Regions from separate parts of the Dyella terrae genome, predicted to be linked through region 2. Evidence: riboswitches for the same ligand, from Rfam matches in the RefSeq annotation. Region 2 holds a riboswitch; each other region holds the start of a gene.
What was found. A riboswitch is a leader RNA that binds a small molecule or an ion and turns the genes downstream of it on or off. The one in region 2 is predicted to bind cobalamin.

Region 1 (10,456 bases), 1.8 Mb from region 2:
CGTTTGCCGGAGAGAGCCAAGGTGCCCAATAAGATCCGTCGACCCGCGCGAGGCGGTGCCCCTTCTAAACCACGGAAGCACATCTCTGGCGGCACCTCCCCAGCCCAATCGCGATTTCCATGGCGCGGCGAAACCCATGGCATCATGAGCCAAGGGGTGGGGTCGGCACGTGCAGGGGTGCGTGTTATGTTGCCCTTGCTCGTTACCGGACTGGGGAGTCTTCAATATGCGGATGGGTCTGGCCATCGATGCAGCCTGTGATTTGCCACAGGCATTCCTGCAAGAACACAACATCGCGGTGATGCCCATCACCATCCATGTCGACGACGAAGTCTTCATGGACAACCGCAACCAGGTCGAGCTGCACCGCTTCCTGGATCGCAACCTTGGTAACCGGAGCCATTCGGCCGAGACCATCCCCTGCTCCGTCGAAGACGTGCAAAAGCTATTCCTTGAGAAACTGGTGCTCGAGCAGGATTGTGTGTTCTGCCTCACCATCACCGCCACGCGCAGCGCCATCAATGAGCATGTGATCAAGGCGAGCTTTGCGGTACTCAAGCACTACCGAGAAGTGCGCGAGAAGAACAACCTCTCGGGTCCGTTCCTGATGCGCGTCATCGATACCCGCACACTCTTTGCGGGTTCAGGGCCGGCTATCGTCGAAGCCACGCGCCTGATCCAGGCGGGCGAACAACCCGCAGCCATCCGCGAACGCCTCACCTATGTAGCCAACAACTCGTACGGCTACATGCTGCCGCGTGACCTCTACTACCTGCGTGCCCGCGCCAAGAAGAAAGGCGACCGCAGCGTGGGCCTGCTCAGCGCCATGCTTGGCTCAGCGCTGGACATCAAGCCGTTGCTGCGCGGCTATCGCGGCGAAACAGGCCCGGTCGGTAAGGTGCGTGGCTTCGAGCACGGTGCGGAAACACTCTTCAACTACGCCGCGCAACGCGTCCACGCCGGCCTGTTGGTGCCCGCGGTATGCGTGAGCTACGGCGGCGATCTGGCTGAACTGGCCAAGCTGCCCGGTTATGCAGAATTGCGCACGGCGTGCGAAGAGTGCGGCGTGGATTTGATGGAAGCGCCGATGAGTATCACCGGCATGGTCAATGTGGGCGAAGGTGCGGTGACGCTCGGCTTCGCCGCTGAAGAACACGTCGCCGAGTTCTGAGACTGCCGGGAGGATAGGCATGATCCGCCTGTGCTTTCTCGCTTCGCTCCTGCTGCTGAGCCTGCCCGCGGTCGCGGGCACGGCCTACCAATGCACTGACGCCAGCGGCAAGGTGTCGTTCCAGGACAAGCCCTGCCAAAGTCAGCAGCGCCAACAAGTGCTGCAACTAAACGACACCCCAGCCTACACGCCCGCCCGGCCCGAGACCGTCCCTGCGCCCGAAACCGACATGGCACCTCCGCCACCACTACCGCCACCGCCGATCGAGTCGTCGTTGCCCGTTCTATATGCATGTGTACGCGCAACCGACGGCAAGACGTATACCAGCGAGAATGGTGATCCCCAGCCCTATCAGGTGCCCTACGGCATTCTCGGCGCCGCGCAACTGCCTCTTTCGCAGGCCTATGGTGGACCAGGCGCCGCCGGCGCATCCGCTCCCGAGCTCAACCGCGGACGCGTTACGCCCGGACTCATCGCCAACTACTACGTCTGGGTACAGGACCAGTGCCGCCCATTGACGCGAGCCGAAACCTGCCGCTCCCTACGTGATGCGTACGACGACATCGAGAGCAAGCTCAGGCGCGCATTCAAGAGTGATCAGCCTCCGTTGGAGCAGCGCGAGCAGGAGTTGCGCGGGCAACTTCGCGGCTGTTGATTCACGACTGCTCACTTTTTGCGCAATGTCATGCAAGTCTATGCTGCACAAGGCCAATGACGGCTTGTCCACAGGCTTGCCACCAGGGTTTCCCCAAACGCTGTGGAAAACGCAGTCACACGAGCTGCTGCAGATCTGCGCATGATGATGAAAGCTTTGCTACGACATGGACTTGCATCGCCTATCCACAGGCTTACCCAGGTCCCATCCACATTTACTGTGGAAAAGGCCGCGCCAAGCCTGGCGCAAAAATGCGCACGAAGATGAAAATCTCGTACCGGCGCGCACTTACGTCAACTGTCCACAGGCTTGCCCATAGGCCATCCACACAAGCTGTGGAAATCCACGCGTCAGCACTGCTGCAAAAGTACGCACGATGGTAAAAATCTCGCGCTGTCACGCACTTGCGTCGACTATCCACAGGCTTGCCAAGAGGCCATCCACATTCGTTGTGGAAAACCATCGGCCGCTGTCGATCTTTTGCGCATGATGATGAAACTTCAACCGTGGCGTGCACTTGCGCGGTCTATCCACAGGCTCGCCATGAGCCCATCCACATTCGCTGTGGAAAACGCGCGATCAGCGCCAGATTGTCTCGCCTTTTCGCCGCGTGACTAAGCCCACGCGGACGGCGAGTCAGAACCCGTAGTTGAGAAAACCCCCATCCACCGCCAGCACCTGGCCGGTGACATAGCTCGCCGCGGGCAGACAGAGAAAAGCGATGGCTGCGGCTACTTCCTCCGGCTCGCCAATGCGGCGCAGCGGCGTGCGGTCGAGTACTTCATCGAGGTACTCGTCGTCGGCAAGCGCCGGCTCGGAACGCTGCGTGCGGATATACCAGGGCGCTACCGCGTTGACACGGATGCCATCGGCCGCCCATTCCACCGCCAGATTGCGGGTGAGCTGATGGAGGGCGGCCTTGGTCATGCCATAGGGCGATCCCGTGCGCACATGCGTCACGCCTGAGACGGAACCCACATTCACGATGGCTGCGTTGGCGTGCTGCACGAGCTGCGGGTGCGCCAACCGGCACATCTCGAAGGCCGAGAACAGATTCTGCTCGAAGATCGCCCGGTACTCGTCCTCGTGATACGCCAGCGTCGGCGCGGGACGGTTGCCACCAGCGTTGTTCACCAGCAGGGAAAGCGGCGCACCGAGATCGGCGACCCAGTCGAACACGGCGAGGCGATCTTCCTGTTGTCCCAGGTCTGCACCGAACGCCAACACCTCGATGCCGGGGAAGTCGTCCAGCAACTCCACACGCACCTGTTCCAGGTAATCAGCATCGCGTGCCACCAGCAGCAGGTTGGCGCCGAGGCCGGCCAGCTCACGGGCAGTGGCGTAACCGATGCCCTTGCTGGCACCGGTGATCAGGGCGGTGTGTCCTTGCAGCTGCCAGGCATCGATGCGTGCGTTCATGCGTCGAGCTTAGAGCCTGTACACGTTCTGCGCCAAGCATGGCCCGCTACCATGCAGGTGTGACCTTCCACCGGAGAGGCCTTTCATGAAACGACTAGTCCCCCCTGCTTTGCCTGCTCTCCCTGACCGCCTGCTCCGGCAAAGCGCCCGCACCGGAGTCCGCTCCTGCCGCCGCCAGTACCGCGCGCGTCGCGACGCCGTGGGACGACATGAAGAAGGACGAGCAACGCGCGGCGGATGTGCAGAAGACCGTGGACGAACAGGCGAAGAAGCAGCAGCAACAGATAGAGGCAGCACAGCAGTAAATGTTCGGCACTTGGCAAATGGACGTCTGGACGTGCATCGTGTCCGGCATGAACGCCCATCACGACGAACTTGCCAACGCGCCACTGCTTGACATCGACGATGCCAGCGTGATGCGCGGTGACCGATTGATCCTCGATCGCTTCAGCCTACGCATTGGCGCTGGCCAGCACACCGCCATCCTCGGTGCCAACGGCGCGGGGAAGTCCACGCTGGTGCGCTTGATCACGCGCGAGCTGTACCCGCTCGCGCGGGAAGACGGCCGCGCTCCGGTGCGTGTATTCGGCCGCGATCGTTGGCATGTTTCCGATCTACGCGGGCTGCTCGGTATTGTGTCGCCCTCCCTGCAACACGACTGCACCACCGACGCGACGCTCGAAGTCTCCGAAGCCGTGCTGTCCAGCTTCTTCGCCGCGCAACGGCTGGGGCTCGACCATTACGTCACGCGGACCATGCGCGAGCGAGCGAACGAAGCACTGCATCAAGCCGGCGCCACGCATCTACTTGGGCGCACCATGGCCAGCCTGTCCACCGGTGAGGCGAGGCGTGTGCTCATTGCTCGCGCACTGGTGCATCAACCACGCGCCTTGCTGCTCGACGAACCCTGCGCGGGCCTGGACATGGCGAGCCGCCGGCGTTTCCTGGAGAACCTGCGCGGCCTTGCGCGTCAGGGCACCACGCTGCTGCTGGTGACGCACCACGTAGAAGAGATTCTCCCCGAGATCCAGCAGGTCGCCCTGCTCCGTGACGGACGCCTGCACAAACAAGGTGCCAAGCACGACGTGCTCACCGGCGCTCTGCTTTCCGAAACTTTTGGCATGCCCGTGTGTGTGGAACGCCACGGCGACTATTACAGCGCAGCGATCGCATAGGGCCGTCTGGCCGTCCAATCCCCCGCGGAAATCGCTTGACGCGCCCTGGCGCGCGGGCGTACTTTTGCGCCGTTGGTGGTTTTCATCCTTTCATCGCGATGAAAGGATGAAATTAAAAGGGAAGCCGGTGCGGCCCGTAAGGGCCAATTCCGGCGCTGCCCCGCAGCGGTGTGTGGAAACGACCTTCGCCATAAGCACTGGCCCTTGGGGCCGGGAAGCGGCGAACAGTAGGCGAAGCATTGATCTGCTTCATGTCCACGAGCCCGAAGACCTGCCCCGGCCAGAAGGCTCGCCCTTCTGTCAGACCTGGAGCTTCCGAGGGGAAGCGGCCGGATGTCGCGCCGTGGCCCGCGCCCACGGCGTGCGCCTCCGTGCCCGCCCGCGGCTGTTCCGGTTCGCCCGAGGGGGCGAAGGTCGCTGGCGTGGAAGTCGATGCTGTCCGCATCGCTTTGGCGCAGTTCCTTCGTTCCTCATTCATCACGAATCGAGGACACGCAAACATGACTACCGTTACCAACCTGGGCTTCCCCCGCATTGGCCCGCGGCGCGAGCTCAAGCATGCACTGGAGTCCTACTGGCGCGGCGAAACCACGTCGCAGCAGTTGGAAGAAGCTGCTTCGGCACTCAGGCAAAAGCACTGGACATTGCAGCGGGACGCCGGCGCCGACGTCGTTCCCTGCAACGACTTCTCGCTGTACGACCACGTGCTCGACACTGCCTTCCTGCTCGATGCCATTCCCGAGCGCTATCGCTCCCTGGTCGAGCGCGATGCGCACGCCGGCTACTTCGCGCTCGCGCGAGGATGGCAGCGCGACGGCATCGACCTGCATGCGCTGGAAATGACCAAATGGTTCGACACCAATTATCACTATCTGGTGCCGGAGCTCCACGCGGAACAGAGCTTCCGCCTTCGCGGCGATAAGCCAGTCGCGGAGTATCTGGAAGCCCGCGCGCAAGGCCTGGATGCTCGCCCCGTCCTGCTGGGACCGGTGAGCTTCCTGCTGCTCTCCAAGGCCGTGGATGGCAGCGATCGCCTTGCACTGCTGGAGCGCTTGCTGCCTGTCTATGCGGAACTGTTGGCGAAGCTCAAGCAGGCCGGCGCCGAATGGGTACAGATCGACGAGCCCTGCCTGGTGCTGGATCAGGATGGCGACGATCACGCGGCCTACCGTTCGGCGTACCACGCCCTGGCCACCGTGGAGCGCCCGAAATTACTGCTGGCGACGTACTTCGGTCCGCTCGGCGAGAATCTGCCTCTGGCTGCAGAGCTGCCGGTCGACGGCCTGCATATCGATCTCGTTCGCGCACCCGAGCAGCTCGATGCCGTGCTCGACGCACTGGGCGAGGAAAAGATCATCTCGCTCGGCCTCGTCGACGGACGCAACGTGTGGCGCGCCGACCTGGATCGCGCACTCCGCACATTCCGCCGTGCTCACGACCGCTTCGGTAAACGCGTGCAGATTGCACCGTCGTGTTCACTGCTACACGTACCGGTTGATGCCTCCGTTGAAAACGCGCTGCCCGCGGACCTCAAGTCATGGCTTGCCTTCGCGACGCAGAAGATCGGCGAACTTCGAGTACTGGCCGATGCTGTGAAGGGGCTAGTGCGCGCCTACACCACGCTGGACACCGCCCGCGAGCAACAGCTGGCCCGCCAGCAGTCCGAACGCGTGCATCGCGCCGCCGTGGCGGAGCGTGTGGCGGCCATCGACGCGGCCGACTTGTCGCGTCGTTCTCCGCATGCCGCGCGCAAGGCAGCGCAACAGCAGCACCTGCATCTCCCGCTGTTCCCCACCACGACCATCGGCTCGTTCCCGCAGACGCATGAGGTGCGCGAAGCCCGCGCTCAATTCAAGTCCCGCAAGCTTTCCATCGAGGAATACGAGGCCTTCCTCGAAGCCGAAACCGAGCGCTGCGTACGTTTCCAGGAAGACATCGGCCTGGACGTGCTCGTGCACGGCGAGTTCGAACGCAATGACATGGTGGAGTACTTCGGCGAGCAACTGGACGGCTTTGCCTTCACCAAGCTCGGCTGGGTGCAGAGCTACGGCTCACGCTGCGTAAAGCCGCCGATCATCTACGGCGACGTGCAACGACCAGCACCGATGACTGTCCGCTGGTCGCGCTATGCACAGTCGCTCACCAAGCGTGCAATGAAGGGCATGCTCACTGGCCCAGTGACGGTGCTGCAATGGTCATTCGTGCGCGATGACCAGCCGCGCTCCACCACCTGCCGCCAGATTGCCCTCGCGCTGCGCGACGAAGTACTCGACCTCGAGGCCGCCGGTATCCACGTCATCCAGATCGACGAACCGGCACTGCGCGAAGGCCTGCCCCTGCGCCGCAAGGATTGGAGTGAGTACCTCGCCTGGGCAGTGGAAAGCTTCCGCCTTACCGCATCAGGCGTGGAGGATGCCACGCAGATCCATACCCACATGTGCTACTCCGAGTTCAACGACATCATCGAAGCCGTGGCCGCCATGGACGCCGACGTGATCTCCATCGAGACATCGCGCTCGCGCATGGAGCTGCTCGATGCCTTCGTGCGGTTCCGTTATCCCAACGACATCGGCCCGGGCGTCTACGACATCCATTCGCCGCGAGTACCGAATGTCGAAGAAATGACTGAGCTCTTGCAGAAGGCCGCCGACGTGCTCAAGCCGGAACAGCTATGGGTGAACCCGGACTGCGGACTGAAAACCCGCGGCTGGACCGAAGTGCGTGCCGCCCTGGTCGCCATGGTGGCGTCGGCACGGCGCATGCGTGAACTGGCCGCTGTCGAGGCATAAAAAATCCGCCGCTGGAAACCAGCGGCGGCTCGATGTATCCGAATCTCGTCGCGCGGTAGCGCGACGAGATTCAACGGCTCAACGTGGCGAGCAGAAGCAGTAGGCGTAAACGTTCGGGCGCCCCGCCTGTGCGGTGCGCAACAGCTTCAGTTCCGGCGCCATCGTGTTGATGTGGGCAACCCACGACGGCAACTGCACGCCGTACGACTGCGCCATCTGCACCATCGCATCGTTGTTGAGGCCGATCAGGAACTGTGCGAAGCCACCCATCGGCTCTTCCACGTAACGCACCGGTGCGTCCTTACCAAGCTTGGCGCGCTGCGAAGCGTCGGCAATGGCTTCACCGATACCACCAAGCTGATCGACGAGACCGCGATCCAGCGCCTGCTGGCCGGTCCACACGCGCCCCTGCGCAATGGCATCAATGGCGTCGTACGGCTTGCCGCGTGCCTTGGCTACGTTGCCGACGAAATCGCGATAGCCCTTCTCGATGGTGGCCTGGATCACGGTGCCCACCTTGGGATCGAGCGGACGCGTGATATCGAACGCACCCGCCAGCGGGCTGGTGCCCACGCCGTCGCTCTTCACGCCCAGCTTATCCAGCGTGCCGGGCACCGTCATAATCATGCCGAAGATGCCGATGGAGCCGGTGATGGTGTTGGGCTCGGCGTAGATGCGATCGGCGTTCATCGAGATCCAGTAGCCGCCGCTGGCCGCAACGTTACCCATCGACACCACAACCGGAATGCCGGCCTCGCGGGTCAGCGCCACTTCGCGGCGGATCTGCTCGGCGGCATACACCTCGCCACCCGGCGAGTTCACGCGCAGCACCAATGCTTTGGTGCGTTTGTCTTCGCGCGCGGCGCGGATCAGCTCGGCCGTAGAATCGCCACCCACCGTGCCCTGCGGCTGCTTGCCACCGGTGATTTCGCCTTCGGCCACCACCACGGAAACGCCCGGTGTCTGCGTGGCGTCTTCGGAAATCGTGCCTTCATATTGCGACAGCGATACCTGGCGGAAGCCCTCGCCCTTCTTGCCGGCAGGCACGCCTTCCTTGCGCATCATGGCGTTCACTTCGGCCGGCGTCGCCACACCATCGACCAGGTGCTGCTCCAGCGAGAGCTGGCCGAGATCACCCTTGGCGTTGGCGATCGTCTCCGGCAGCGTGTCGATATCCGTACGCAGCGTGGCCGGATCCAGCTTGCGCAGCTTGGCCACCTCGTTGATATAGCTATCCCACAGGCCGCCCATCCAGAAACTGTCGGCCTCTTTAGCTTCGGACGAGGCGTGGTCGAGGATGTACGGCTCAGCGGCGCTCTTGAACTGGCCGACGCGGAACAGGTGCACGTCCACACCGAGCTTGTCGAGCAGATCCTTGTAGAACAAGCGGTAGTTGGCCAGGCCCGTAATCATCACCCCGCCCTGCGGATCGACCAGCACACGGTCGGCATGCGCGGCGAGGTAGTACTGGCCCTGGTCAAGGCTCGGCGCCCACACGACCACCGGCTTGCCGGCAGCGCGGAAGCGGTCGAGTGCTGCACCCACTTCGCGCAATGCGGCAAAGCCGCCACCCTGCAACTCGCCCGGCTCCAGCAGGATGCGCGTAATGCGCGCGTCCTTGGCCGCGCCATCGATGGCGCCGACTAGGTCACGCAGTTGGATCTGCTTGGGCGGGTTGCCCGACAGACTGGCCAGCGCGCGCTGCATCGGGTCGATGCTGTACTGCTCGACCAGATCGCCCTTGGGCTTGATGACCAGCACACTGTCGCTCTGAATGACGTGCTCAGCGCGAGTGCCGGCAAAGCCGACAATCAGCACCAGCAGGAACAGAAACAGGAAGGCGAAGAAGATCAGGTTGAGAAGGGTCAACCTGACGATGTTGATACCGCGTCCAAGAACGCAGAGAAAGGCCCAAAAGCCGTTCGTACGGGGCTCCGCCATGCGAGGTTCCTCAGGATGTCCACAACAGCGTAGCTGTTCGTGTGGTGAAGGTCATGTGGTACGAACCGCACATACCCGTCATCTTTACCCGTTCCCGCGTTGGGATTGGACGTAAGGCACCGAACAACCTTAGGGGGTACGGCGCCAGCGTTCGCGGGACGTGTTGCGGTACAAGCGGGTAAACAGCAGGATGGCCGCCATGGTCAGGCCGGCGATCAGGCCGATCCACATGCCCCGCGCGCCCATGTCATGGCGGAACGCCAGCCACCAGCCCACCGGCATACCGACGCCCCAGTAGGCGAACAGGGTGATCACCATCGGCACCCGCGTGTCCTTGAGGCCGCGCAGTGCACCGTTGGAGGTGACCTGGATGCCGTCCGAAAACTGGAACAACCCGGCCAGCACCATCAGCTGCGCAGCCAGCGCGATCACCCCGGCATCATGTGTGTACGCACTCGCCAGCACGTGCGGCAGGGTCAGCATGACCGTTGAGGAAACGGTCTGCACGCACAGCGCCAGCCCGACGCCACACAGGCCGGCATAACGCACGCCCTGGGCATCGCCACGGCCGACCGCGTTGCCCACCCGCACGGTGATCGCCATCGACAACCCCAGCGGCACCATGAAAGCAATGGTCGCCACGCTCAGCGCCACCTGATGGCTCGCCACCACCGTCTCGCCCAGCGTCGCGATGGCCAGCGCCACCGCCACGAACAGTCCACCCTCGGCCAGCAGCGTCACGGCCATCGGGCCGCCGATTTTTACCAGCTCGAGAATCATCTTCGGCTTGGGCCAGGCCATGCCGCCGCGCAGGTTGGCGTCGCGATAGGCCGGGTGCTTGATGACGAACCACAGGAACGCCAACATCTCCAGCCACAACACCGTCGCGGTGGCGATGCCGCTGCCCAGCGAGCCCAGCGCGGGCAGGCCAAACTTGCCGTACATCAGCACGTAGCCCAGCGGCGCCAGCACCAACAGGCCACCAAAGCCGAAGTACATCGACGGACGCGTCATCGACAGGCCTTCGGACAGGCCGCGGATGGCGAAGTAACTCGTCATCGCTGGCGCCGCCCAACTGATGGCGTGCAGGAAGTGCATGACGTCGGTGCGCAGCGTCGGCACCACGCCAATCCAATCGAGCAACGGCGTGGCATGGCGTACCAGGAACCACAACACGATGCCCATGCCCCAGGCCAGCCACAACGCCTGCACGAACACGGCACCCGCTTCGTGACGGCGCCCCGCGCCGTCCAACTGGGCGACCGAGGGCGGCACCGCCATCATCATGCCCAGGCCGCTGACTAGC
Region 2 (10,456 bases):
GATGCATCGTGGAACAGCACCGGGCCCCATGCGGGGCCCGGTGTCAAGGCTTACTGCGCAGGCTGATAACGCAGGGTCAACATGTAGTTACGACCCGGCTGGTTGAAGTACCAGGCGGTCTCGTAGTTCTTGGCGAACGCATTATTGAGCGCCAGCTGTAGCTTGAAGTCCCGAGAGATGGCGTAGGCCACGCGCAGATTGGTGATCGCATAGGCGCCCAGCGGGTGCTGGTTGGCCAGATCGTCGTAACGGCGACCCGACACGAACCAGGTACCACCCACGCTGAAATCGCCGAAGGTGCGATCAATATCGACATTACCCGTCTGGCGCGCACGGCGCGGCAACAGGTTGCCTTCGTAGGCCGTGGATTCATCACGCGGATCCAGCCAAGTGGCCGTACCCGTCACCAGCCAGCCGGCGACATGGCCGCTCACCAGGCCTTCCGCGCCACGGATACGTGCTTTGTCCACGTTGGCTGCCGCCTGGGTAGCAGCGTCGTAGGTGATGAGATTGTTCACGTTGTTGCGGAACGCATTCAACGACCAGTAACCCCAGCCGTAGCTACCGCGCAGACCGAGCTCAATGTTGTGCGCCGTTTCCGGCTTGAGGTCCGGGTTGCCGTAATACGGGTAGTACAGGTCATTGAAGGTCGGCGCCTTGAACGCCGTGCCGTAGCTGGCGGTGAGGCGCAGGGTCTGGGTGAAGTCCCAACCCCACAGCAGGCTGCCGGTGTTCTTGCTGCCGAACTGACTGTTGTCGTCGTGGCGCACGCTGGCCTGCACCGACTGGCTGCCGAAGGTCTGCTGCCACTGCGCGAACACGCCGCGGTTGATGCGGCTGTCGATTGGAGCCTGCGTGAATGGGTTGATGTAACCCGCCGTGCTGTCCACCTGATCGCGCTGCCAGTCGAAGCCCGTGCTGAGCAGGCCGCCCCAGAAGCCAATGTCCGCCTGCGCTGTGCCGAGGTCGCGATGCGTGTCGAAGCGACTGACGTACGCACCCTGGAGATAATCCTTCTCGAAATCGTCGCTGGTGCCGAGGCTGAGCGTCAGCTTGACGTTGCTGGCCGGGCGATAGTGCACGCGGCCACCCACCACCTGCGTGGCGCTCTTGTCGGAGTCGGTGTAATTGCCGTCATACCAATTGTGACCTTCGCTGCGGAACAGGCGCACGTCCGCATCCCACTGCTCATCGAACTTGTAACCACCCTGCAGAGTCAGCGCGGTATTGCGATAGCCGTCCTTGTCCGGCTGGTCGGCGAAGCACGCAGCGCCCACTTCGGCCGCACCGATACGGCACGAATTGATGCCGTGGGTCTGGTCGTGCGACACCTCCAGCGAATACCAGCCATCGCCGCTCTTACCAGCGAAACCCGCCGAACCGTTGAGGTCACGGTAGCTGCCTATGCCCAGGCTGAAGGACGGCACGAAAGCACCTTCCGGGCGACGGGTGAAGATCTGGATCACGCCGCCGATCGCTTCCGAGCCGTAAAGACTGGAGAACGGGCCGCGCACGATTTCGATGCGCTCGATCTGATCGACTGGAATGTCCTGCAGCGCCGCCTGGCCCAGTGTGGCCGAGCCGATCTTGACGCCGTCGATCATCACCAGCACGTGGTCCGCCTCGGTACCACGCAGGAACGCACTGGTGGACTTGCCCGGGCCACCGTTGTTGGCGATCTGCATGCCCGGCGTACCGCGCAGCAAGTCGCCCAGCGACGCCGGCTGCAGACGCTCGATATCGGCGCGATCAATCACAGTGACGGCCGACAGTGTCTGGTTTTGGGTCTGTTCGGTGCGCGTAGCGGTGACAACGACGCCGTCCAGGTTGGTCGTGTCGTCAGCGAACGCAGGAAAAATGACGCTCAACAGCGCCGTCGCCAGCACGGAACGACGGATCGTGGAAATTCGGATGGCCAAAACACAGCTCCTCAACCGCGCCTGCCCGCGCGGATTGCATGAAAAAAAGAGCAGGCGGAAGAAGGCTAGGCACCCGTGCAGCATGCACGGCTCCCCAACATGGCCCACCGCCAGTCTGGTCATACCTCGAGGCCGGTCTCCGGGCTCGCGGGTGAAGACATGTGTCTTCCAGAACGACGCCTTCCCATGCGCTCGGCACAGTGGCTTCCTGTCGCTCCGTCGATCCCCTGGATCGCACTCGCCTACCGTTGCGGGGGCAGCTCCGGAATAGGCACTTTGGCGCCGCACCGGATTCCCGTTTCAACTATCGGCTGGTTGGCCGATGGTCACCTCAGGCGGGGCGAATGGTAGCAGACGGGGGAAGGTGGGGACTGTGCTGGAGGTTGGTGGTGTTGTCGCTGGTCTTCGGATGGGGGGGATGGATGGCTGTGGCATTGCGGGATGGGGGAGCTGGAGCTGGTCTCGCTGCGTTGTTGAGGTCGTCGCTTGGGCAGGCTGGGAGTGCGCATAGCGCCTCAGTTCTGCTCCCTCTCCCTTTTGGGGTGAGGGGTGGGTGCTCGCTTCGACGTTTCGTTTATGCCGTCATCCCTGCGAAGGCAGGGATCCAGTGTCGTCAGTGGTCGGCTGTCGCCTCGTGCGTAACCGCGATCTGGCCGCTTACGCAGCGGGCGTTTCGATCGTCTGCCGAGGACGCGAAGCTAGTCCCGTGGGACGCTCGAGTCACTTTTCTTTGTTGGCCCAAAGAAAAGTAACCCAAAGAAATGGCCTGACAGGCCAACGCCCGCAGCATGTCGACGGGATAAGCCCGAACGCGTGGGCGCGCTTCGCAACGCACCGTCGCGGAGAGGACTTAAAGCAGGCTTCGCTACGCTTCCCGACCGCTATGGAGAACTCGCCACGTAACGGCATCGTCTTTCTCTTCTGCCTTGGCTTTCAGCACTAGAACAGGCGCAACGCGACCTGCGAGTGCGATGTGCAGCTCCGCTGCACGAGCCTTCGGCTCGGCGCTTTTGACCTTCGGGCCCCCTGTGCGGCGGTGAGGGGTGGACGAGAAGGCCCGCAGGGGGGATCGGCACGGATGCCGATCCCTTTTCGCCAGGGCAGGAGGCCCTGTCGAAAAGCCCGGCCACCCCTCACGGACTGGCCGGCTTCACCGGCCAGCGCCAAGTGGGGGTGCCCTTTCTTCGGGTTACTTTTCTTTGGGCAAGCAAAGAAAAGTGACTCGGCCTCCGGTAGGAGGGCGAAAGCCCGCCGCAGGCGAGCCAGGTCGCGACAACCAAGCGATACAGAAACTGGATCCCGGCCTGCGCCGGGATGACGATTTCATCGAAACCATAAGGCGGGCACCCAACCCTCTCCCCGAAGGGGAGAGGGAGCAGAGTCTCGCGAGATCGACACCAACCCAGAAAAAGAAAACGCCCGCCCTGCATCCACAGAACGGGCGCCATGTTTAAACCCCAACGTTACTGCTTGCGGAACGTCAAATGCCCCTGCTCCGCATCCACCACAATCGTCGCACCAGCAACAAACTTCCCTTCCAGAATCTCCCTCGCCAGCGGATTCTCCAACTGCTGCTGGATCGCCCGCTTCAACGGACGTGCACCGTACACAGGATCGAAGCCCACATTGGCCAGCACGTCCAGCGCCTTCTCGCTGATCTCCATGCGCAGCTCGCGCTCAGCCAAGCGCTTCTCCAGGTAGGTGAGCTGGATCAGGGCGATCTTGCGGATCTGTTTCTTCTCCAGCGGGCGGAACACCACCAACTCGTCGAGGCGATTGATGAACTCCGGACGGAAGTGCGCTTGCACCACGCCCAACACCGCCGCCTTCATCTGCAGGTAATCGGCTTCCGAATCGCCCGAGTGCTCCTGGATCATCTGCGAGCCAAGGTTCGAGGTCATCACGATCACGGTGTTGCGGAAGTCCACCGTGCGCCCCTGGCCGTCGGTAAGCCGGCCGTCGTCGAGCACTTGCAGCAGGATATTGAATACGTCCGGGTGCGCTTTCTCCACCTCGTCCAGCAGGATCACGCTGTACGGACGGCGACGCACCGCCTCAGTGAGGTAGCCGCCCTCCTCGTAACCCACGTAGCCCGGAGGTGCGCCGATCAGGCGGCTCACGGAATGCTTCTCCATAAACTCACTCATGTCGATGCGCACCATCGCATCCTGCGTGTCGAACATGAATTCGGCGAGCGCCTTGCATAGCTCCGTCTTACCCACGCCGGTGGGGCCGAGGAACAGGAACGAGCCGTTGGGACGATTGGGATCGGACAGGCCCGCACGCGCACGACGGATCGCATCGGACACCGCACGCACCGCTTCGTCCTGACCGACCACGCGCTTGTGCAGCGCGTCTTCCATGTGCAGCAGCTTGTCGCGCTCGCCTTCCAGCATCTTATTGACGGGAATGCCTGTCCAGCGCGACACCACCTCGGCAATTTCTTCCTCGGTGACGCGATCCTGCACGAGTTTGAAGTCCTGCTTCTCGGCGGCCTGCGCGGCGGCGAGCTGCTTCTCCAGTTCCGGCAGCTTGCCGTACTGGATCTCACTCATCTTGGCGTAGTCCTGGTGACGCTGCGCGGATTCCAGCTCCACGCGGGCGGCCTCGATCTGCTCCTTTACCTTGGTCGCGCCCTGCAGCGCAGCCTTTTCGGACTTCCAGATCTCGTTGAGGTCGGAGAACTCCCGCTCCAGTTTCTGGATGTCCGTATCGAGATCGGCAAGGCGCTTCTTCGACGCGTCGTCGGTTTCCTTCTTCAGCATTTCGCGCTGGATCTTCAGCTGGATCAGGCGGCGCTCCAGGCGGTCAAGCTCTTCGGGCTTGGAGTCGATCTCCATGCGGATGCGTGACGCCGCCTCGTCCATCAGGTCGATGGCCTTGTCCGGCAGCTGGCGATCAGGGATGTAGCGATTGGACAGCGTGGCCGCGGCAACGATGGCAGGATCGGTGATCTCCACGCCGTGGTGCACGGCGTAGCGCTCCTTCAGGCCGCGCAGAATGGCGATAGTGTCTTCCACGCTGGGCTCGCCCACGTAGACCTTCTGGAAGCGGCGCTCCAGCGCGGCGTCCTTCTCGATGTACTTGCGGTATTCGTCGAGCGTGGTGGCGCCAATGCAATGCAGTTCACCACGCGCGAGCGCAGGCTTGAGCATGTTGCCTGCATCCATCGCACCATCGGCCTTGCCCGCACCAACCATGGTGTGCAGCTCGTCGATGAACAGGATGATCTGGCCTTCGCTCTTGGATAGATCGTTGAGCACCGCCTTGAGGCGTTCCTCGAATTCACCACGGAACTTGGCGCCAGCGATCAGCGCGCCCATATCGAGTGCCAGCACGCGACGATCGCGCAGGCCTTCGGGTACCTCGCCCTTGATGATGCGCTGCGCCAGCCCTTCGACAATCGCTGTCTTGCCCACGCCCGGCTCGCCGATCAGCACGGGGTTGTTCTTGGTGCGACGCTGCAGCACCTGAATCGTGCGGCGGATTTCCTCGTCGCGACCAATCACCGGATCGAGCTTGCCGCTCTCCGCGCGCGCTGTCAGGTCGACGCAGTATTTCTCCAGCGCCTGACGCTGGTCTTCGGCGTTTTCGCTCTGCACTTTTTCGCCACCTCGAATCTTCTCGATGGCGGTCTCGACGTTTGCCTTGGTCGCGCCAGCGGCCTTGAGCGCGGCGCCTAGCTCGCCCTTGTCTTCCACCGCCGCCAACACGAACAGTTCGCTGGCAATGAACTGGTCGCCCCGCTGCTGCGCCAACTTGTCGGTAAGGTTGAGCAAACGCGTCAGCTCGTTGCCGACGTGCACATTGCCCTCCTGCCCGCTGACGCGCGGCAGGCGATCCACCATTTCGTTCACGCGCTGGCGTAGCGCTGGCACGTTGACGTGCGCCTGCGTCAGCAACGGTGCCGTTGAACCACCTTGCTGGTCGAGCAATGCGGCCATGACATGCACCGGTTCAAGCATGTTGTTGTCGCGTCCGACAGCAAGCGATTGGGCGTCGGCCAACGCCTGCTGAAAACGCGACGTGAGTTTGTCCATCCTCATGGGATTTCCCCTCGATCAATAGGATCTGGCGGCCCCGCCGCCACTGGGCAAAGAGATGCGGCTCGCCCGCGCATGATTCAAGCCACGTCAACGTCAGGTGTACGTCGTTTCTTCAGTCGTTGTTGGGCACATCCATAGCTTGCCTTCACATTCGCCTTGATAGGCTGCTGCACGTGCCATCCCTCGTGCCCTTAGCCGCCATGTCCGCCCAACCGCCCCTCCCGGCTCCGCCCCTGCCAGGCGTGGATGATCGCTGGGCATTGTTTCTCGATGTCGACGGTACGCTGCTCGACTTTGTCGACCATCCCGACCAGGTCTGCGTGCATTCGCGCCTGCGTGAACTCATCGAAGACCTCTACGGCGCGCTCGATGGCGCGCTGGCCTTGGTGAGCGGTCGCAGCCTGGACGATCTGGACGATCTGTTTGGCCATCCGCCCTGGGCCATGGCCGGCTTGCATGGCCTGGAACTGCGGGGCGCCGACGGTCGCTATCGCGGCGTGCACATTGGCGCCAGCCGTCGCTCGTTGGTGCGGGACATCGCCGGCACCGTTGCCGCTGCCCTGCCCGGCGTCATGATGGAAGACAAGGGCATGGCGGTCGCCCTGCATTGCCGCACGTCGCCGCAGTTGTTCGAACGTCTGCGTGAACAGGTGCAAGGCGTGCTGCCGTCGTTGGCCGGCTATGAAATGCAGCCGGGCAACATGGTGATCGAGCTGAAGCCCGAAGGCATGGACAAGGGTTCGGCCGTCGCCGCCCTGATGTCTGCGTGGCCGTTCCGCGAGCGCCAGCCCGTGTATGTCGGCGACGACCTGACGGATGAGCATGGTTTTGCCATGGCCAATCTCGAGGGCGGACTGAGCATTCGCGTGGGTTCCCGCGAACCGAGCCTTGCCCGCTATTCCCTGTCGGACCCCGCTGCTGCGCGGGCCTGGCTCTTCCGCGTGCTGCACGCGCTCAAGCATGGAGCACTCTCACATGCCCACTCCTCAGGAGGAAAGCACTGACACCCTGTCCAGTCTGGAACTGGGTGTCATCGGCAACGGCAGCGTTGCCGCGCTAATCGACGGGCGCGGTCGCATCGTCTGGTGTTGCCTGCCGCGCTTCGACGGCGACGCGAGCTTCTGCGCGCTGTTGTCGCCACAACGTGAAGGTGGCGACTGGACGATCGAGCTGGAAGATCTCGACCGCTCGGAGCAACACTACATGCCGAACACCGCCGTACTGGTGACACGCCTGTACGACCAACATGGTGCAGGCGTGGAGATCGTGGATTACATGCCCCGTTTTCGTTCGCGCGGGCGCTTCTACCATCCCGTGCTAGTGGCGCGCCGCGTAAGGCCTATCGGCGGTTCGCCGCGTATCCGCGTGCTGCTGCGACCGCTCTGCAAGTACGGCAGTGATGAGCCGCAGACAACATCCGGCAGCAACCACATCCGCTTCCTGCTCGATGGCGTCGTACAGCGCCTGACCAGCGATGTGGCGTCCATCATGATCGAACGCGGACTGCCATTCTTCCTGGAAAAGCCGGCGCATTTCGTCTTCGGCCCCGATGAAACCCTCACGCACAGCCCGGCGGATTTCATCCACCACACGCTGGAACGCACGCTGGCTTACTGGCGCGAATGGGTGCGCAACCTTTCGGTGCCCTACGAATGGCAGGAACCGATCATCCGCGCCGCCATCACGCTGAAGCTATGCCAGTACGAAGCGACCGGCGCCATCGTCGCCGCGCTCACCACCTCCATCCCCGAGTCGGCAGGTTCCGGGCGCAACTGGGACTACCGCTACTGCTGGCTCCGCGACGCCGCCTTCACCGTGCGTGCACTCAACCGGCTGGGTGCGACCCGCAGCATGGAGGAGTACATCCGCTACGTCTTCAACCTGGTCGCCTCCGACGGCGACAACGAAATCGGCCCCGTGTTCGGTATCACCTTCGAGCACGAACTGCCGGAAACCCAGGTCGACAGCCTGGCCGGCTATCGCGGCATGGGGCCGGTGCGCGTGGGCAACGACGCGTGGCGCCAACGCCAGAACGACGTTTACGGCTCAGTGGTACTCGCTTCGTCTCAGGTGTTCTTCGACCGCCGCCTGGAACACCCCGGCGACGAGCTCACCTTCCGCCGACTGGAGCGCATGGGCGAAATGGCACTGCGCGTGGCCGAAACGCCCGACGCAGGATTGTGGGAGTACCGCGGCCGCTCAGCCGTGCACACCTATTCCGCCGCCATGTGCTGGGCTGCGTGCGATCGCCTGGCGCACATCGCCACGGAGCTCGGCCTGGACGAGCGTGCCCGTCACTGGCACGACGAGGCAGTGGCGCTACATGCCCGGATCGAAGCGCGCACGTGGAACACCAAGCTCGGCACCTTTGTCGACGCCTACGACGGGGAGCATCTGGACGCGAGTCTGTTGCTACTGGCCGACATCGGCTTCATCGATGCGATGGACCCACGCTTTATCGCCACTGTGGACGCCATCGGCGAGGCGCTGGGGCGCGGCGACTACCTGTTCCGCTATATCGCGCCGGACGATTTCGGCGCGCCGGAGACGAGCTTCAACATCTGCACGTTCTGGTACATCGAGGCGCTCGCCGCCACGGGTCGCAAGGAGCGCGCCCGCGTCATGTTCGAACACATGCTTTCGCAACGAAACTCGCTAGGCCTGCTGTCGGAAGACATCGCACCGGCCAACGGCGAGCACTGGGGCAATTTCCCGCAAACCTATTCAATGGTGGGCCTGATCCAAGCCGCCATGCGCCTGTCGCGGCGCTGGGAGGACGCACTGTGAGGATGGCTGGAAAAGGAAACGGCGGCCAGGAACGACTGATCGTGGTTTCCAACCGTGTGGCACTGCCCGACCAGACCGCCACCGGAGGACTCGCCTCCGCCATGCGAGCAGCTCTGCAGGAACGCGGAGGATTGTGGTTTGGCTGGAGCGGCAAGATCGCCCGCCAGACCGCCGAAGAGGTGCACAAACAAAGGGATGGCCCGGTGGAGTACGCGACCATCGACCTTTCCCGCGCCGACCACGACGACTTCTACGACGGCTTCGCCAATCGCACGCTGTGGCCGCTGCTGCACTACCGACCCGATCTGGTGGACTACGACCGCAAGCATCTGGCCGGCTATCTGCGTGTCAACAATCTGTTCGCCGAACGGCTGATGCCATTGATCCGACCGAGCGACCTGGTCTGGATCAATGACTACCACCTGATCCCGCTCGCCGCGATGCTGCGCGAGCGCGGTGTACGCAACCGCATCGGCTTCTTCCTGCACACGCCGCTTCCGGCCGCCGGCCTGCTGATTGCATTACCGCACCATATGGAATTGCTGGAAACGCTGGCGAGCTACGATCTCGTCGGTCTGCACACACCGCGCGACCGGCGTGCGCTGGAGGAATACTTTCTGCACGAGGTAGGCGCCACCATGCGCCGCGATGGACGCATCCGCACGCCGGAAGGGCGGCTCTTTCGCGCCGAGGCATTCGCCATCGGCATCGACACCGCCGAAGTCGCGGAAGCCGCCAGCCACGCCGACGAGCATGAGGAAATCCACGACCTCAGGCAAAGCCTGGAAGGCCGCGCGTTGATCATCGGCGTCGATCGCCTGGACTACTCCAAGGGCCTGCCCGAGCGCTTCCACGCCTACGCGCGGCTACTGGAACGCTCGCCGCAACTGCATCGCAAAGTCACCTTTCTACAGATCGCCCCGCCCTCCCGCGGCGGCGTGCCGGAGTATCGCCAGATCCGCCGCGAGCTCGAACGCATGGCCGGCCACATCAACGGCATGTATGCCGCGCCGGATTGGGTGCCTATCCGCTACGTCAACAACTCGTTCCCGCACAGCCTGCTCAGCGGCTACTACCGCAGCGCCCGCGTGGGGCTGGTAACGCCGTTACGCGACGGCATGAACCTGGTGGCGAAGGAATATGTCGCCAGCCAAGACCCGGAAGACCCTGGCGTGCTGGTGCTCTCGCGTTTCGCCGGCGCCGCGGAGGAGCTGCGCGATGCCCTTTTGGTGAACCCCGCCGATACAGAGGAGTTGGCCGAAGCGCTGGGCGTTGCGCTGGAAATGCCGCTGCAGGAACGTCGCCGCCGCTGGCGCCGCATGATGGACGTGCTGGAGAAGCAGGACGTCACAGCATGGCGTAATGCGTTCCTGCGACGGTTAGCCGAATAGCCACTGGAAGAGAATGGCCACGACGATCAGCGCGCGGCAACAGCCTGGATTTCGACCAGCAGGTTTGGCTCAGCGAGGCCGGCAACAATGACCATGGTTGTCGCGGCGGCGTGGCCTGCGAACCGCCGCTCGCGCTCCTTGCGGTACAAGGGCACGAGATCGGGCCGCGTGATGAAGCCATCCACCTTGACCAGATCGGTCACCTGCATACCCGCGTCAGCCAACACCGCAAGCAGGTTGTCCCAGGCCAACGCTATCTGCTGTGCCGGATCATCCGGCACGACACCATCAGGCGTGACGCCCACCTGACCGG
Region 3 (10,456 bases), 1.5 Mb from region 2:
CCGCCGTTTCGCCCATGCCGTCATCCCTGCGATGTGCAGCAAAGCTGCACGAGCCGTCAGCTTTGAGCTTGTGACCTTTCGGGCCCCCTGTGCGGCGGTGAGGGGTGGACGAGAAGGCCCGCAGGGGATCGGCACGGATGCCGATCCCTTTTCGCCAGGGCAGGAGCCCTGTCGAAAAGCCCGGCCACCCCTCACGAACTGGCCGGCATAGCCGGCCAGCGCCAAGTGGGGGTGCCCTTTCTTCGGGTTACTTTTCTTCGGGCAAGCAAAGAAAAGTGACTCGGCCTCCGGTAGGAGGGCGAAACGCCCGCGGCGTAGGCGGCCAGATTGCCGCAACGCGATAACTAAGCGACAACGCCCCTCACATCAGAACGACATATCAAACGCCACATCACCCTGCACACCCACCTGATAAGCCGAAACCCGACGCTCGAAGAAGTTCGTCACTTCCTGCACATCCTGCAGATCCATAAAGTCGAATGGGTTCTTCGCACCATACTTCTTCGGCAGATCAAGCTGCACCAAGCGCTGGTCCGCGCAGTACTCCAGATACTGCCGCATATCCTTCACCGAGAGGCCAGCCACGCCACCAGAAAGCACATCCTCGGCGAACTGGGTTTCGCAGGCGATGGCGTCTTCCAGCATCTCTTCGATCTGCGTGCGCATCTGGTCGTCGAACAGGTCCGGCTCTTCGGCGCGCACCGTGCGCACCACGTCGAACGCGAACGCCATGTGGCAGCTCTCGTCGCGGAACACCCAGTTGGTGCCCGAGGCCAAACCGTGCAGCAGGCCGCGCGAGCGCAGGAAGTACACGTAGGCGAACGCAGCGAAGAAGAACAGGCCCTCGATGCACGCGGCGAAGCAGATCAGGTTCAGCAGGAACTGGCGGCGGTGCTCGCGCGTTTCCAGCTTCTGCAGGCCCTGGATGGAATCGATCCACTTGAAGCAGAACTCGCCCTTCTGACGGATCGACGGGATGTTCTGGATCGCGTCGAACGCCTTGTTGCGCTCGGTCGGATCGGGAATATAGGTGTCCAGCAGGGTGAGGTAGAACTGCACGTGCAGCGCTTCTTCGTACAGCTGGCGCGACAGATACATGCGCGCTTCGGGCGCATTGATGTGCTGATACAGGTTCAGCACCAGGTTGTTCGCCACGATGGTGTCACCGGTGGCGAAGAAGGCCACGAGGCGATGGATCAGGTGGCGGTCCGCGTCGGACATCTTGGACTTGAGGTCCGTCGTGTCCAGCGAGAAATCCACTTCCTCGACCGTCCAGGTGTTCTTGATCGCGTTGCGGTACATCTCGTAGAACTCGGGATAGCGCATGGGGCGCAGGGTGAGTTCAAAGCCGGGATCGAGAATGTTCTGGGTGGACATGATGTGCCTCGTTGTTGTCGCGCGGATAGAGCGGCGCGTCTTTAGTTCTTTTTGCTCGTCATTCCCGCGAAGGCGGGAATCCAGTGACTTCTCTTTATTCCGCCGAAACGTGTCAGAGGAAGCCGCTGGACCCCCGCCTTCGCGGGGATGACGGTCGAAATGGGGTGTTCTTTGCTGCAAGCTCGGTCCGTGATCCAAAGGAACGGCCACCATGAGCGAACGACAGCCTTGCGTTTACATCCTTGCCAGCCAACGAAACGGTACGTTGTACACGGGTGTGACTTCCAATCTTGCTGGCCGCATTTGGCAACACCGCAACGATGTCGTTGAAGGCTTTACTCAACGTCATCAGGTCCATCAACTGGTCTGGTACGAAGCGCACGACACCATGGAAGCAGCCATTGTTCGCGAAAAAACCCTCAAGAAATGGATGCGCAGCTGGAAGATAAAACTCATCGAACAATCCAATTCTTGCTGGCGCGACCTCTACGACGACATCTGCGCTTGACCGCCACTCCAGGAAGGGCAGGAATCCAGCGTCTTTGGCATGGCCGAAAAGTCACTGGATTCCCGCCTTCGCGGGAATGACGATGAGGGTTACTGACAAGCCTCGCAATACTCCGGGTTCTCCAGCGAGCAGAACACGGCTGCCGTGGCCTCTTCCTGATCTGCGACAGGCGCCGGCTTCGCGACCGGTGCAGCCGAGACCGTGGTCTTGGCGATCTTGGTGGCCGGGCGCGAACGCAAGTAGTACGTGGTCTTGATGCCGGACTTCCACGCGTACATGTACATGGAGCTGAGCTGCCCGATGTTCGGGTTTTCCATGAACAGGTTCAGCGACTGGCTCTGGTCGATGTACGCACCGCGCGCGGCGCCCAGATCGATCAACGCCTTCTGCGGCAGTTCCCACACGGTGCGGTAGATGGTGCGCAGGCGCTCCGGAATCGCACTGATGCCCTGGATGGAACCTTCGGCCAGCTTGATGGCGTCGCGCACGTCGGCGGTCCACAGGCCCAGCGTCTTCAGCTCTTCCACCAGGTAGCGGTTCACTACGAGGAAGTCGCCCGACAGCGTTTCGCGCTTGAACAGGTTGCTCACCTGCGGCTCGATGCACTCGTAGCAACCGGCAATCGACGCGATGGTCGCCGTCGGTGCGATGGCGATCAGCAGCGAGTTGCGCAGGCCCTTGTCCTTGATCGACTCACGAAGTTCGTCCCAGCGCGCCTTGTCGGTCGGCGTGGCATTCGACCAATAGTCGAACTGCAGCTCACCGTTGGCCGCGCGGCTTTCGGCAAAGCCTGGGTGCGCACCGTTCTCCGCGGCCAGCTCGTTCGACTGCCACAGCGCGTTGTAATAGATCTCTTCGGCGATGCGCGTGGAAAGCATCAACGCTTCAGCCGAATCGAACGGCAGACGCAGCTTGAAGAACACGTCCTGCATGCCCATCACGCCCAGGCCGACCGGGCGCCACTTGTTGTTGGCGACCTTGGCGGTGTCGATCGGGTAGAAGTTCAGATCGATCACGCGATCCAGCTGGCGAACGGCGGTACGCACCGTGGCGGCGAGCTTGTCGAAATCGAACTGGCCATCCACCACGTGGCGCGACAGGTTCACCGAACCCAGGTTGCACACTGCCGTTTCATCAGCATTAGTGACTTCCAGGATTTCAGTGCACAGGTTCGACAGGTGGATGACGTTTTCCGGCTTCGCCGTCTGGTTGCTGGTGGCGTTGCTGCGGTCTTTGAAGGTCATCCAACCGTTGCCGGTCTGCGCCAGTGTGCGCAGCATGCGGGCGTACAGTTCGCGCGCCTTGACCTTCTTGGTGGCGAGGCCGGCGGCCTCCGCTTCACGGTAGGCCTTTTCGAACGTCTCGCCCCAGCTGTCGACAAAGTGCGGCACGACCTTGGGATCGAACAGCGACCACTCGCCGTCGGTTTCCACGCGGCGCATGAACTCGTCCGGGATCCAGTTGGCCAGGTTGAGGTTGTGCGTGCGGCGGGCATCGTCGCCCGTGTTGTCGCGCAGCTCGAGGAACTCTTCGATATCGCCGTGCCACGGCTCCAGGTACACGCAGGCAGCGCCCTTGCGCTTGCCGCCCTGGTTCACCGCCGCCACAGAGGCGTCCAGCGTCTTCAGCCACGGCACCAGGCCGTTGGAGTGGCCGTTGGTGCCCTTGATCAGCGAGCCGCGCGAACGCACGCGCGAGTAGGCCAGGCCGATACCGCCAGCGAACTTGCTGAGCTTGGCCACGTCGCCGTACTTCTCGTAGATCGATTCCAGAGAGTCGGCCGGCGAGTCGAGCAGGAAGCACGAGCTGAGCTGTTCGTGTGCGGTGCCTGCGTTGAACAGCGTCGGCGAGCTGGCGATGTATTCCAGCGAGGACAGCAGGCGATACAGCTCCAGCGTCTCGCCGATCTCGTTGCCGCCCAGCGCACAGGCAATGCGCATGAAGAAGTGCTGCGGCGTCTCGATGACCTTGCGCAGCTGCGGATGGCGCAGCAGGTAGCGGTCATAGACGGTGCGCAGGCCGAAGTATTCGAAGCGGCGCGTGGCGAGCGGATCGATCGCGTCGTTGAGCTTGCGCGAATTGGCGGAAACGAAGTCGCGCAGGCGTTCGTTGAGGATGCCCAGTTCCGAGCCGCGCGCGATGGACTGCGAGAAGCTCTGGATTTCCTGGCCGCTCACTTCCTTGTCGACAAACGCGCCCAGCAGGCGCGCGGCGAGCTGGCCGTACTCGGGTTCCTCGGCGGTGAGGGCGGCCGAGGTGCGGATGGACAGCTGATCCAGTTCCAGCGTGGTGGCGCCGTCGTACAAGCCGCCGATGGTCTTGAGCGCCACGCGCATCGGGTCGACCGCATGCAGACCTTCCGCGCTACGGGTAACGGCGCGGACGATCTTGTTCACGTCCACCACTTCCTGGCGGCCGTTGCGCTTGGTCACGCGCATCTGGCCGGGGTTGTGGGGTGGGGTCAGGGCAAAGGGGGTATCCGTGCGCGGCGCTTCGGCCACAACGGTGTCGGCAGAGAAAACGGGGGCGTCGGCGCGCTCGTCTTCACGCTCGCGGCCAGTGGTATCAATAGGTTGCATGGCGACTTCGCTCCAAGCTTGGTCATCAACTGCCTGCTCGCGCGCGCAGGGCTGAGTAAATGAAGGTGAAGTCTCGCGGACGGTCGAGCGGCAGGGCAGGCGCCCCGCGCATCGACGCACTTCCCCGCGGAAGCCGTCACCCTTCACCGTGGTGCGTGGCCACGGCTGTCGGCAGGTCTTCGGACTCGTGGACATGGGTCTTTCGACCCGCCTACTCGCTCCCGCTTCCCAGCCGCTGAGGGCCAGTGCGTTGTTGGCTTTCGTTTCCACTTACCGCTGCGGGGCAGTCCCGGATTTCCACCGGATTCCCTTTTAAACCAGTCCGACCATAGGTCTGAGATTGGCACCGACGAGGCACAACATATCGGGCTACCTCGGGCCGGTCAACCCAATAGATTGTGGATTGAGCGTGGATAAGCCGGAAAACTTCAGGAGGGGGGGCGGAGTTAGGAAATGCGAGGAAATTTTCGCGTCGGAGGGGACTGGCCCGAAGCTCGCGTGAGCTCACCCGCAGACGACTTGACCCCGGCTGGGCAGGCAGGGGCTGCCGACCTCCAGCCGTCCCGCAGGCACCCGCACAGCACGCGGGTGGGTGACACAGAGGTCCTGACCGGGTTCTTAGCTGCCGCTGGATTCGGGCGCCAGTTGCGGTTGATCGCCCAGCGTGTGTAGCCCGCCAGTGGGAACCGTGTCTGGCGCGTCCGAAGCGAGTTGAGTGTGCTCGAGCCAGGGGATGCTCATACGGGGACCCGGGACATAGACCCGCCACACGCCGTAGTCGTCGGTCGGCCGCTCTCCCACGGGCACGAAGTTGACCGGGATGCGCACCAACCAGAAGGGCCGTCCCGCCGATTTGCCCTGCGTGGGCACGACATAGGTCGATTGCCTCACGCCCTTCACGGCAGCATCGGCAAGGTAATTGCGATAGCGGGCCATGTCGGCGGCCGGGGCAAAGGCACCCAGGTTGACCTGCTCGGCGGTCGCTTCCTGCACTGATCCGTCCCTGCCGACGCGGACCAGGACATATACCGTTCCCCAGAAGCGCTCCTGGATGGCCTGCCTGGGGTACTCGATCCGTGGCTGATCCTTGTGCGCGATGCGTTCGTCTTCCGGAACCTGCACGTCATCGAAACTGGTGCCGACGAGGCGTACCGACGCGTGCTGGTCGTCAATCATGCGTGCGACCAGGCGCAGCGTCATCTTTTCAGAGATGACGGTTGATACCGGAGAGGCGAACTGGAATTTCCAGCGCGCAACGTTCTGCTTGATTACGTCGCCAGCCTCGGCGGGCAGCCTCTCCGGGCGGTCCAGCGTGTAGTCCCGCACAGAGCCATCGGGATTGAGATTGACCACGCCGGTCACCAGCATGCTGGCCTCCTTCCGCTGATTGACGAAATAGCCGTCCTCGGCGCGTACCGTGGTCATAGACACCGTGGTCGCAAACAGAGCCAGCAGCCACATTCCTGCTTTAGAAGTCATACGTATTCCCCTTTGCACGGCCCGAGTCTATGGGAACTTGGCGGGATGTCGTGCAGGCGACTTGCGTCGCAATATTCTGCGTTGCGGGACTCAGGCTCTCAGTGCACTCTGTGGCGCTTGTTTGACGACACCGCACTCCCTCCGGAAGATGTTCATGGGTCATCCGCTTCTGCTCATCCAGCTCGTAGTGATCATCGTGGCCGCGCGTCTGGTCGCGACGATTGCCCGTCGCTTCGGTCAGCCGGCTGTGGTGGGCGAGATGCTGGCGGGGCTGGCGCTTGGCCCTATCGTGTTCGGCGCCATCGCGCCCACGTGGCAGCAGCGACTGTTTCCGGCGGACAGCCTGGGCAACCTGCAGAGCCTGAGTACGCTGGGCCTGGTCCTTTTCATGGTGGTGGTGGGCGCGGAGTTGCGCGTGCCGGCCAGTGCGCGCGGCGGTTTGCTGCGGCCGGCCGCATGGATCGGCGGCATCTCGGTCGTGCTGCCGATGGCGCTCGCCCTGGGTATCGCGCCGCTGCTGTATGCGAACTACGCGCCGCCAGGCATTACCAAGACGGCCTTCGCGCTGTTCTTCGCTACTGCCTGCGCCATCACCGCGTTGCCGGTCATGGCGCGCATCGTGAAGGAGCGCGGCCTCACCGACAGTCTGCCGGGGCGATTGGGTATTGCCGCGGCCGCCGTGGTCGATGTGCTTGCGTGGATCATGCTGGCCTGTGTGGTGGCATTGATCAGCGCGCATGGTGACTGGGCACCGTTCTGGCGCACCGTGATGGGTCTGGTGCTGCTACTTGCGCTGACGTGGTTCGTGCTGCGCCCGCTATGCGCGCGGTTGCTGGCGCGTCACGCCCCGGAAGGCAATGCGAACGCCGCTGTGCTCGCCTTCCTTCTGGCGGGGGCCTTTGGTTGCGCAGCCATCACCGAATGGCTCAACTTGCACGCCGTGTTCGGTGCCTTCCTGTTCGGCGTGTGCCTGCCGCGCGACGACCGCCTGCTGCACAAGCTGATCGAGCGCGTGGAGCACGTGACAGTGGCGACGCTGGTGCCGGTGTTCTTCGTGCTGGCGGGCCTGAGCACCAGTGCACAAGTGCTCACGGGTGGCGCAGGTGTGGCGTTGCTGCTGGTGCTGGCTGTTGCCGTGCTGGGCAAGCTACTGGGTGGCACGGCGGGAGCGCGCATCGCCGGGCAGAGCTGGCGCGACAGCTTCACCATCGGCTCGCTGATGAATGCGCGCGGGATGATGGAGTTGATCGTCATCAAGGTTGGCCTTGATGCAGGCGTCATCAACACCGCGATGTTCACCATCCTGCTAGTGATGGCCATTGTCACCACGATGATGACGACGCCGATGGTGATGGCGTCGTACGGGCGGGCGCGACACGGAACGGCGGTTGCGTCAAATCGCTGAGCAACCGCATCGCCTGGCCGTCAGCTCACCGTTAGTGGCTGTCGAGCGCCGTCGCTAGGTAGTAGTTACCAAATCCGCACCCGATCCTTCGGATCGAGGTACAGCTTGTCGCCCGACTGCACGTCGAACGCCTGATACCACGCATCGATGTTGCGCACCGGTCCGTTGACGCGGAATGCTCGCGGCGAGTGCGGGTCGCTGGTCACCTGGCGGCGGATGGCGTCGTCGGTGAGTTTGCCGCGCCACGCCTGCGCCCAGCCCAGGAACACGCGCTGGTCGCCGGTAAGGCCGTCGATCACCGGTGCGGGCTTGCCATGCAGCGAGGCATGGTAGGCGTCGAGCGCGAGGGTGAGTCCACCGAGGTCGGCGATGTTCTCGCCCATGGACAGGTTGCCGTTGATGTGCACGCCGGGCAGCGGCTCGAAAGCGTCGTACTGCGCACCGAGTTTCTTCGCGCGTTCCTCGAAGGCCTTTGCATCGGCGGGCGTCCACCAGTCGCGCAGCGCACCGCTGGCGTCGATCTTGCGGCCTTCGTCGTCGAAGCCGTGCGTGAGCTCGTGACCAATGAAGCCGCCGATGGCGCCATAGTTGATGGCGGGGTCGGCGTTGGGATCGAAGATCGGCGGCTGCAGGATGGCGGCAGGAAAGACGATGTCGCGCAGCGTACCGTTATAGGCATCGTTGGTCTGTGGCGTCATGCTCCAGTCGCTGCGGTCGACCGGCTTGTCCAGACGATTCACGTAGAACGACCAGTCGGCTTGCGCCGCGCGCAGCACGTTGCCGGCTAGGTCGTCGCCTTGGATGGCGACGTCGGTGTAATCACGCGGATGGTCGGGGTAGCCGACCTTGATGGTGTAGGTGTCGAGCTTCTTCAGCGCTTCCTTGCGTGTTTCCGGGCCCATCCAGTCGAGTTTCTCGATGCGTACGTGGTAGGCCGCCTTCAGGTTGCCGACGAGTTGCTCGATCTTCACTTTGGACGCGGCGGGGAAATACGTATCCGTGTAGAGCTGGCCCACCGCCCAGCCGAGGTTGCCGAAGCAATAAAGGCGTTCGCCTACCTCGCAATCGCCTCCCGACACGGCATGCACACCGCGCTTCCAGCGCGCTTCGATCTGCTGTTGGCCGGCCAACGTCTTGTTGTGCATCTCGAAGTACGCTTGCTGGAACGGATCCGAGAGGTAATAGGCGGCGTTGTCTGCGATGCGCGCGGCCTGCCATGCCTGGATGGTCGTGACAGGCGTCTTTGCATATAGCGCGGTCAGCTTCGGGAAGGCGGTCTTCTCCATCACGACCACGTGCGCCTGCTTTCCGAGTTGCGCCGCCTTGAAGAAATCGCTCCAGGCGAACCCGGGCGCGAGCTTTTGCAGATCACTGACGCTCATCGGGTTGTACATGGCCACCGGATCGCGCTGCTCGACTTTGCTGATGCTGGCCTGCGCGATGGCCGTCTCGAACGCCACCACGTCCTTCGCCGCGGCGTCGGGTTGCGGCCAGCCGGCCAGCGTGAGAAGGCGCGTGACGTAGGTCTGGTAGGCGGCCTTCTGTTTCGCGAAATCCGGCTTGAGATAGTAGTCACGGTCCGGCATACCCAGACCGGCCTGCGACACATAAACGGCGTATTGGTTGATGTCCTTCAGGTCGACATCGATGCTGATGTTGAACAGAGAACCGTCGAAATCGGTGTTGGTACGGCCCATCAGCGCGGCTTGCGCATCGCGCGTGGCAGCTTGTTTCACCGCATCGAGTTGCGGAGTGATCGGTTTTGCGCCCAGCGCGTCGAGGTGGGTCTGGTCCATGAAAGAGCGGTAGAACATCCCGACTTTGCTTTGGAGCGTCGCGTCGCCGGCCTTGCCCTGTGCTGCTGCTTCCATCAGGTCATGCAGCCGTTGCTCGGTGAGGTCGGTCATCGCCAGTCGCAGGCTGACGGCTGGTTTGTCGGCGGGAATCGGCGTGTGGTCCAGCCAGGTGCCGTTGGCGTAGCGGAAGAAGTCGTTGCCGGGTTTGACCGAGCTATCGCCGCCCGCCTGGTCGAAGCCCCACGCGCCATAGTGCGGCTTGCCCGTCGATGCGTCGGCCGCATGGGCCGTGCCGAACGCCAGTGCACACGCGCATGCCGCTGCCAGAATCCTGCTGACCATACGACCCTCCCGCCCGAATGATGGTCCCCGGATACTGGCACGCTCGCGGGGAGGGGACAGTGCTGGAAGTTGTGCCCGCACAAACGCGAACGGCCCGGCAGGGCCGGGCCGTTCAGGGCGTTATCGCGTGGGCGATTACTTGGTGCGCTGCTTGTGGATGCGCTTGCTGTCCTGATTCAGCGATTTGTTGAGGTTCTTATCTTCCTGCTTGGTCAGGTGGCCGCCGTGTTCGGCTTCGTCACGGCTTTCACGGGCGGCGATGTTGGAATCCTGCTTTTCGTCACGGGCGGCTTGCTTGGCGTTGAGCTGGCCATCGGCCACGCCGGCCTGGACGCGGTTCTGCTGGTTGTCCAGGCGCTGGTTCACTTCGCTGACGCGGGGATGACCCGGAATGTCGTTGGGGTTGGTGGCCTGCGCCATGGCTCCGGCGCTGGCGAGGGCGGCGACCATGCCGAAAGCGATCAGGCTGAAACGTGACGTCATAAGGTTCTTCATGGGCTTCGGTCCTCATTGTTCCGACAGGTTTTTAATAGGTGTCACAACCCCTGGGCTTGCGCCCACTGCATGTGGTGTGTGTGACCCCTGTAGGTCATCCGGTGGATGGATGACTCATGCCGGAGAACGAGGCGCCCGCAAGGCGGTTGACGCATGCGGTGCGCGTTGTCGAATCCATTCAGCCGCAAGCGAGCTTGCTTAGGCTTGGCGTAAGCCTGCTGTTACGCATTTGAAAAATACGCACCCGCATGCGTGTTGTTGCACTGCGGAATCAGGCCGGTTCTTCGGTCAGCCTACGCAAGTTGACCAGGCCGTCCTCAAAGTCTTTGCCGACCATCTTGTCGATGTTGAACACCACGCCCATCAGTTTGCTCATGAAGTTGGCGCGGCCTTGCATGGACCAGGTGATACGCGTTGCGGCGCCCTGTGGGTCGAGCACGAAATCGGCGGTGTTGCTCGCCTTGAACGGGGTAAA

Region 1: another riboswitch for cobalamin. It lies ahead of metE (5-methyltetrahydropteroyltriglutamate--homocysteine S-methyltransferase); the one in region 2 lies ahead of btuB (TonB-dependent vitamin B12 receptor).
Region 3: another riboswitch for cobalamin. It lies ahead of DYST_RS12615 (ribonucleoside-diphosphate reductase subunit alpha); the one in region 2 lies ahead of btuB (TonB-dependent vitamin B12 receptor).

The regions. Positions count from the first base shown of each region.
Region 1 covers NZ_CP089414.1:2,568,616-2,579,071, forward strand. The annotation lists gene DYST_RS11120 (DegV family protein) at 227-1,171, shown strand; gene DYST_RS11125 (DUF4124 domain-containing protein) at 1,191-1,826, shown strand; gene DYST_RS11130 (SDR family oxidoreductase) at 2,463-3,245, opposite strand; gene DYST_RS11135 (ABC transporter ATP-binding protein) at 3,599-4,420, shown strand; cobalamin riboswitch at 4,480-4,713, shown strand; gene metE (5-methyltetrahydropteroyltriglutamate--homocysteine S-methyltransferase) at 4,921-7,209, shown strand; gene sppA (signal peptide peptidase SppA) at 7,288-9,150, opposite strand; gene DYST_RS11150 (MATE family efflux transporter) at 9,280-10,456, opposite strand, start outside.
Region 2 covers NZ_CP089414.1:4,414,544-4,424,999, reverse strand. The annotation lists gene btuB (TonB-dependent vitamin B12 receptor) at 51-2,003, opposite strand; cobalamin riboswitch at 2,033-2,268, opposite strand; gene clpB (ATP-dependent chaperone ClpB) at 3,383-5,965, opposite strand; gene otsB (trehalose-phosphatase) at 6,166-6,969, shown strand; gene DYST_RS19400 (glycoside hydrolase family 15 protein) at 6,941-8,752, shown strand; gene otsA (alpha,alpha-trehalose-phosphate synthase (UDP-forming)) at 8,755-10,143, shown strand; gene DYST_RS19390 (RidA family protein) at 10,170-10,456, opposite strand, start outside.
Region 3 covers NZ_CP089414.1:2,904,458-2,914,913, reverse strand. The annotation lists gene DYST_RS12625 (ribonucleotide-diphosphate reductase subunit beta) at 367-1,377, opposite strand; gene DYST_RS12620 (GIY-YIG nuclease family protein) at 1,589-1,885, shown strand; gene DYST_RS12615 (ribonucleoside-diphosphate reductase subunit alpha) at 1,975-4,464, opposite strand; cobalamin riboswitch at 4,618-4,830, opposite strand; gene DYST_RS12610 (energy transducer TonB) at 5,083-5,943, opposite strand; gene DYST_RS12605 (cation:proton antiporter) at 6,098-7,348, shown strand; gene DYST_RS12600 (M13 family metallopeptidase) at 7,414-9,486, opposite strand; gene DYST_RS12595 (hypothetical protein) at 9,622-9,981, opposite strand; gene DYST_RS12590 (SRPBCC family protein) at 10,253-10,456, opposite strand, start outside.